2 regions of the Ureibacillus sp. MALMAid1270 genome follow, and region 2 is predicted to be linked to the other one. Evidence: predicted binding sites of a transcription regulator. Region 2 holds the regulator's gene; the other holds the start of a gene.
What was found. The regulator LexA, encoded in region 2, represses DNA repair genes until DNA is damaged. The targets are predictions, from matches to a motif close to CGAACATATGTTCG.

Region 1 (4,038 bases), on a different contig from region 2:
ATGTTTTTATTTCAGAGTGAAGATACTCTACCTTAATACCTATCTCTTTTAGATAGTCTGTTAAATCTTCGGACATTTTCTTCGTTAATGTTGTAATAAGAACACGTTCATTTTTCTTCACGCGTTCATTAATTTCATCGATTAAATCGTCAATTTGCCCTTCAATTGGTCGCACATCGATAGTTGGATCGAGTAAACCAGTTGGACGAATAATTTGTTCAACCATTTCAGGCGTATGTTCTAATTCATATGGACCAGGCGTAGCAGAAACATAAATGGCTTGGTGAATATGTTGTTCAAATTCCTCAAATTTTAAAGGTCTATTATCAAGAGCCGATGGTAAACGGAATCCATGCTCTACTAATACATTTTTTCTAGCCTGGTCACCATTATACATTCCACGAACTTGCGGCAATGTAACGTGACTTTCATCGACAACTAATAAGAAATCCTTCGGGAAGTAATCAAGTAATGTATAAGGTGTTGCCCCTGCTTCTCTTAATGTTAAATGTCTTGAATAGTTTTCAATTCCTGAACAGAAGCCCATTTCGCGCATCATTTCAAGGTCATAGTTTGTTCGTTGTTCTAGTCGTTGAGCTTCTAGTAATTTATCTTCTGATCGGAATTTTTCTAACTGCTCTTCTAGTTCTTTTTCGATATTTTGGATTGCTATTTTCATTTTTTCTTCACGTGTAACGAAGTGGGATGCTGGGAAAATCGCCACATGATCACGTTCACCAAGAATTTCTCCTGTTAACGCATCAACTTCACGAATTCGATCGATTTCATCACCGAAAAACTCCACTCGAATACAGTGTTCATCACGTGATGCTGGGAAAATTTCCACAACATCGCCACGTACTCTGAATGTACCGCGTTGGAAATTTATATCGTTACGTTCATATTGAACATCTACTAGTTTTCGTAGTAATTCGTTCCGTTCTATTTCCATGCCTGTTCGTATAGAGACAACCATTTCACGATACTCTTCTGGATTCCCTAAACCGTAAATACAAGAAACTGAAGCAATAATAATGACATCATCTCTTTCGAATAAAGCACTTGTTGCAGAGTGTCTAAGTTTATCAATTTCATCATTAATACTTGAATCTTTTTCAATGTATGTATCCGTTTGAGGGACGTACGCTTCTGGTTGATAGTAATCATAGTAACTTACAAAATATTCAACTGCATTGTTAGGGAAAAATTGTTTGAATTCACTATATAGTTGACCAGCAAGTGTTTTATTGTGTGCTATGACAAGTGTAGGTTTGTTTACTTCTTTTATTACATTGGAGATTGTAAATGTTTTTCCTGTACCTGTTGCCCCTAGTAATGTTTGGTGGCGTTTTCCTTCTTTTACGCCTTGTACAAGTTTTTTAATCGCCTCGGGTTGGTCACCACTAGGTTGGTATGGGGAGTGCAATTCAAATGTCATTCAATCGGCCTTCCTTTCACCCATTAATCGTATAATAAGTTTAGCATACTGTTTCTAAAAAATCGATCAATAAGCGAACATATATTCTTTTTAAGTTATAATAACCAAAATTTACTATTAAAATTTTTATGTTTCAGTATTAAAGTATCTTTTTGGTTGTCATTCCTCAAACAAAAATACCCTGAAAGTAACTATAGGTTTACTTTCAGGGTATTTTTTAGATTGTAACGATTTGTTTTTCTTGTCCATTTAATTCTACAATTTCACCATCAAAGGCAGCTTTATAAATTGTAAAAATATCCTCACGTGCTAAAGTCATTGGACTGCGTGCTAAAATTCGTTTTTGTTCAAGTGCATCTTTTGTCAAACTTTCAAGTGCATCTTCACTAATATTGAATCCTTTTAATGTAGAAGGAATATTCACATCTTCTACTAATCTCTTCAGTTCACTTACACATCGATATGATGCTTCTTCTTGTGATAGATTAGCAGAACTAAAGCCCATCGCGTCATAAATATCTTTCATACGCTTTTCACAACTTTGACGAATATATCCCATTACATAAGGAAGTAACACTGCGTTAGATTCACCATGTGAAATATGGAATTGACCTCCAATTGGATAAGCTAACGCATGAACGCCTGCAACCCCTGCATTAAAAAATGCTAGACCTGCTAGATAACTTCCATAACTCATATTTGTACGAGCTTCTTGATCTGAACCATTTGAGACAGCCTTACGAATCGAATTACTGATTAAACGTATTGCCTGTATTGCAAGCGCATCTGAAACTGGACTTGCGTTTTTAGAAATGTATGCTTCTACAGCATGTGTTAAAGCATCTATACCAGTCGCTGCAGTTACTTTTGGTGGTAATGAAACTGTTAAAGCAGGGTCTACAATCGCAACATCAGGTAATAAATTATCATGCGTCACAACATCTTTAGTTGTCTCTAAGGAAAGTACAGCAATGTTTGTTACTTCTGAACCAGTTCCTGAAGTAGTAGGAATTAATATTGTTGGAAGACCTTTTTCTGTTACTTTCTTTGTACCTGTTAAATTTAAGTAGTCTTCCACTTTCCCTTCGTGCGCTGCTAATACACCTGCTAGTTTTGCTAAATCAAGTGCACTACCTCCACCTATACCGACTACTAAATCAAAATTATTTTCTCGTGTAAATGCTACTAATTTTTCTCCAACTGCTAAAGGTGGCTCTGGCACAACTTCCGAATAGATTTCAAATTCATAACCAGCACCTGCAAGTGGGACCGTTACTTGGTCTGTTAACCCAATTTCCTTTAAAAATGGATCTGTTATGACTAAAACTTTTTTTGCATTAAAACGCTCAACTTCTTCTATAAAATGAGATAATGAACCCCAACCTGTATAACTGATTGGTGCAAATGTAATTTTTTCCGACATGTTATCACTCCTACTGTTGGTTCCAAACGACTAATTTTGTCTCAGTCATCTCGTGAATGGCATATTTCAATCCTTCTTTTCCAGTCCCACTTTCCTTTACCCCACCGTATGGCATATGGTCAACACGGTAAGTAGGAACATCGTTGATCATAACTCCTCCAACTTCAAGTTGTTTAGAAGCTTTAAAAGCAGTTTGTATATCGTTTGTAAATATACCTGCCTGTAGCCCAAAATTCGAATCATTAATTGCATTTATACCTTCATCTATTGAAGATATGCGATTAACGATAACTATCGGTGCAAACACTTCTTGGCATGAAACCTTTAAATCTGGAGCAACATTCGTTAAAATGGTCGGCAAGAAAATGCCATTTTCAATTGAACCACCTGTAACTAATTCAGCCCCTTGCTCTACTGCTTCTTGCACCCAACTTAAAGCGCGTTCTTGCTCACTAGAGTGAATCATAGCTGACAAATCAGTATTTTCATCACATGGATTTCCAATAACTAATTTCGTTGTCGCTGCTACAAATTGTTTGATAAACTCATCAAATACTTCTTCCATTACGTATATTCGTTGTAATGAAATACAAACTTGACCTTGATTTGAAAAAGCCCCAGTTACACATTTCGGTATGATTTGTGTTAGATCTAACCCTCGGTCAATAATTAAACCTGCATTTGAACCGAGTTCCAAAGCTACCTTTTTTAATCCTGCTTTGTCACGAATACCAATTCCTACAGCGGGACTACCTGTAAAAGTAATCATCTTTACTTTATTATTTTCAACTAATGCGTCACCAACTGTTTTTCCACTACCTGTAACCACATTGAAAGCACCTTTAGGTAAACTTGTTTGGTCAATTAATTTCGCTAAAAATAATGCTGAAAGCGGTGTTTGTGATGCTGGCTTTAATACAATCGTATTTCCTGCTGCGATCGCTGGTCCTACTTTATGGGCTACTAAATTTTGCGGGAAATTAAAAGGTGTAATCGCACCTATAACTCCAAGTGGTTGTTCTATTGTATAACCAAATCGGTTCGCACCATTTTTTGCCGCATCCATTGGAATCATTTCTCCAGTTAAACGTTTTGCTTCTTCAGCAGCAAATTTATATGTTTCAATTGTGCGGTCAATTTCAGCTAATGCAAATTTAATTGGTTTTGCCGCTTCTAA
Region 2 (4,038 bases):
CTTAGGACAAGTGAATAGTGATCGAGATCGTTTGGAATTGGCACTAGCGAAAGAAGCGATTAAACGTCAAATTCCGATTTTCGCGATTTGCCGTGGTCATCAAGTGCTGAATGTTGCATTAGGGGGCACTTTATTCCAAGATATTTATTCACAAAATCAAAATATTTATTTACATAGTCAAAAGGCGCCTCGACATGAGGGCACTCATTTTATCTCGGTGAAGCAAGATAGTTTACTTTATAAGTTGTTAGGAAAAGAGACTATGACGGTCAACTCATTCCATCACCAATCAGTAAAACGTGCAGCGTCAAATATTAAAGTAGTCGGAAAAGCAGGCGACGGCATTATTGAGGCAATTGAAATTGTCGACTATCCGTTTTGCTTAAGCGTACAATGGCACCCGGAAGAAATGGCTGTTGAGGGCGATGAAGACTCTAAGAAATTGTTTACGGCATTTATTGAGGAGAGCTTGAAAAATAAAGTGGGGTAACTAGGGGTTCAATGAATATTCCCCAAATTATATTATTACGAGGGTTATGTGACATTTGAGGAGTGTTTTCCTGGAAATGTCTTATAAGCAAAGGATATGAGACATTTGTTGACTGATTTATGAGTGAAATGTCTCAAAAGTATAGGATATAGGACATTTGAGGTATGATTTTCGCGTGAAATGTCTCAAATGTAGAGGAAATGGGACATTTGAGGCGTGATTTTCTTTCGAAATGTCTCATAAGTAGCTGGAATGAGACATTTAAGTCTAGTTTTCCTTAAAAAATGTCTCAAAAGCATAGGATATGAGACATTTCAGCCAGAATATCCTCTGAAATGTCTCAAATGCTAATCCACGAACATCCATCAACTCAATATAATCAAAAAAACGATTTGGAAATCTAACTGATTCCAAATCGTTTTATATTTTTTAATGAATTCGACGATATAAACCTACCACTTTACCTAAAATAGTTACTTGATTTACATAGATAGGGTCCATTGATGAGTTTTCCGGTTGTAGTCGGAAATGTGTTTTTTCTTTATAGAAACGTTTTACAGTTGCCTCATCGTCCTCAGTCATAGCTACTACAATTTCCCCGTTATTTGCAGTGGATGTTTTCTTTACAATGACATAGTCACCATCTAATATACCAGCTTCTATCATGGATTCTCCCATTACTTCTAGCATAAACAGCTGATCTTCACTTGTTCCATAGGAATCTGGTAGAGGAAAATATTCTTCAATGTTTTCAATTGCTGTAATTGGTAGACCGGCTGTTACTTTACCTATTAAAGGAACGTTCACAACACTTTGTTTTGGAACTGGAATTTCTTCCTCTTGGTCGAGAATTTCAATCGCACGTGGTTTCGTTGGATCTCGGCGAATTAAGCCTTTACTTTCTAAGCGAGCTAAATGTCCATGCACAGTGGAGCTTGAAGCGAGGCCAACAGCTTCCCCAATTTCACGAACAGATGGCGGATAACCTTTTGTACGAACTTCTTCTTTAATGAATGCTAATATATCTTCCTGCCTTTTCGAAACTTTTTTCAATCTAGCTCACCTCTGGTATGAATATCTATCTTTACTAGTTACATATAGTATAGCAACAGGATATGAAAAATGCAAACATAAGTTCGAACAAAAGTGTTGACAAAACGTATGTTCGGTTTTATATTAAGAATATACATATACGAACAAATATTCGAAAAGAGGTAGAAAGTATGAAATGGTTAGAAAAAAATAGTTATGTAAAGGTACTTTTAACAGCTTTTTTAGTTATAGCAGGTTATATTTTCATTACAGATGAGGGCAATACAACATACGAACAAATACAAGTGCAACATGGTGATAGTTTATGGTCATTAGCAGAAAAATACCGTGGTAATATGCCAACACATGAGTGGATTAAAGCAGTAAAACTTGAAAACAACTTAAATGGTGAGACAATTGTAGCTGGACGAGAGCTAACAATTCCATTATCAGCAGATACAATCATTATGGCCCAAGACTTTGAGCAAGAGAATAATTCAACTGAAGTAAAGGTAGCGACAAATAATCAATGATCCAGGAAAAACGAAATGCAGTAATTTATGCGAGAGTTAGTACAGAAAAAAATACACAAGAAACCTCTCTTGCTCGTCAACAAGATGAACTAGAAAAATATGCACAAAAAATGGGTTATATAGTACTAGCCTCCTTCCAAGACCAACATAGTGGTTACGAAGTGGATCGTGATGGTTTATTAGAAATGATGGACTATATAAAAGAACATAATGTACAAGCATTATTCATCCAGGATGAAACACGTTTAGGACGTGGACATGCTCGTATGGCAGTGATCCATCTTCTCCAAAAATACGACACAACCATCTATACTCTTAATGATTCTGGACCAATTGCATTAAACGAAATGGATTCGATGTTATTAGAGATTCTTGCTATTGTTGAAGAATATCAACGGAAAATTCACAATGCCAAAATCCGCCGTGGTATGAGACGTGCTGTAGAAAATGGGTACAAGCCTCAACTAAATCTAAAAGATCGCGGAAATCATGAAGGTCGAGATAGAATTGATGTACCAATAGAAGAAATTGTTAACCTTCGCAACAAAGGTCTTACGTTTAATGAGATTGCCTCAACATTACGTGGTGTTGGTTTTGAAGTAAGTAAAGCAACGGTACATCGTAGATACCAAGAATATATGGAGAAAACTGATAGTCAGAATTGATTTGTCATTGAAAAGATGGAGAGTAATGCATTCTAAATACTAAGTTTCTTTTTAATAATTTTTACATCTTTAGTTAGTTCATCAATTTGTTTTTGCATTAACTTTAAATCATAATTATTACTACTATTATTCTGATTTTGTTGCGATTCTTTTAGGGCAATAATAGACGCAATTGTTGCAAGTCCATCACATAAAGTAGTTATTAATCCAGCAATCACTGCTAATTGGGCAGCTTGACTTTCTGGATTTTCAATTTCATTAAATTTATTAATTTCGTTATTCTTCATTAAAGAAACCTCCAAATTTACAATAAAATCTTTCGCTTTTGAATAAATGTAACAGTAAATTCCTAATCCCATTATCGCTAAAGTATGTATCTTTGACATATAGAATTGGGCAAAAGAAGGATAGGTTCAAAGTGTAAATTGACGAGTAAATTTATGATGAATGAATTAAACAATGTAAATGAATTAAGAGCACTCTCATTGAGTGCTTTTTCTAATTGTTTCTCTATTAAAAGATCGCCTTTTATTTTACGAGTAAAGAAACGTTAAATTTCAGAATATTAAAAACTTACTATTGCCAAAATTCACATCTTCAATATGATACTAATAGGGGTGGTTTTTATTTTAGCAATAAAAAAAGAGACAGAAGGAAATAATATTAAATTTGATTTTTTCGTCGGTGATCGAAATATCGGATACGCGGATGGAATGAAAAAGGGTGATACATTTGAATACCATTACATCTACATTTATGAAGAGGTAAGAAAATTAGGTTATGGTTCAGCTGTTTTAAAATTGATGGAAGAAGAATTGAAACTATTGAATATAAAAGTAGCCAATGGTGATTTTATTGCCGAGGATGATCAAACTCAAAAGCAACTACATGATTTTTATATTAAAAATGGATATGCCATAGTCGATGGTGTAATCATTAAACAATTAAGCTAATCTTGTTATTTCGAAAACATGAAACGAATCATAAATCGGGGTATTGCAGATTTATTTTGGTAACTTACGGCAATCTAAATTGTAGCGTGCTTTTTCATTTTCCAACTAGATCTAAAATCGATTAGTTTCTAATACTGCAAAAATTATTAATCACGTGATAATTTTTTATTCTCCTACAAAATCTTTTAATAATGTGCGTTCGAGATGAAAGTTAATAGTTTATCAAAAGAGAAACTTGTATTTTATACAGTAAATTAACATTAAATCATTTATTTTATTAAGTTCTTTCACTTGCACTTCAAGTCTTTTTTCCTTACCTTTAAATCATTGGAAGAATGAAAGGTTGGAACAAATATGTTATCAAA

Region 1: a site for LexA is predicted at 1,513-1,526, ahead of uvrB (excinuclease ABC subunit UvrB). Genes of this name have one in related genera too.

What each region holds. Positions count from the first base shown of each region.
Region 1 covers NZ_JBMIRP010000059.1:48,449-52,486, forward strand. The annotation lists gene uvrB (excinuclease ABC subunit UvrB) at 1-1,438, opposite strand, end outside; gene ACOQFO_RS07510 (iron-containing alcohol dehydrogenase) at 1,656-2,861, opposite strand; gene ACOQFO_RS07515 (aldehyde dehydrogenase family protein) at 2,872-4,038, opposite strand, start outside.
Region 2 covers NZ_JBMIRP010000095.1:65,532-69,569, forward strand. The annotation lists gene ACOQFO_RS14000 (gamma-glutamyl-gamma-aminobutyrate hydrolase family protein) at 1-490, shown strand, start outside; gene lexA (transcriptional repressor LexA) at 920-1,543, opposite strand; gene yneA (cell division suppressor protein YneA) at 1,714-2,055, shown strand; gene ACOQFO_RS14015 (YneB family resolvase-like protein) at 2,052-2,720, shown strand; gene ACOQFO_RS14020 (hypothetical protein) at 2,753-3,007, opposite strand; gene ACOQFO_RS14025 (GNAT family N-acetyltransferase) at 3,338-3,673, shown strand; gene ACOQFO_RS14030 (DUF896 domain-containing protein) at 4,028-4,038, shown strand, end outside.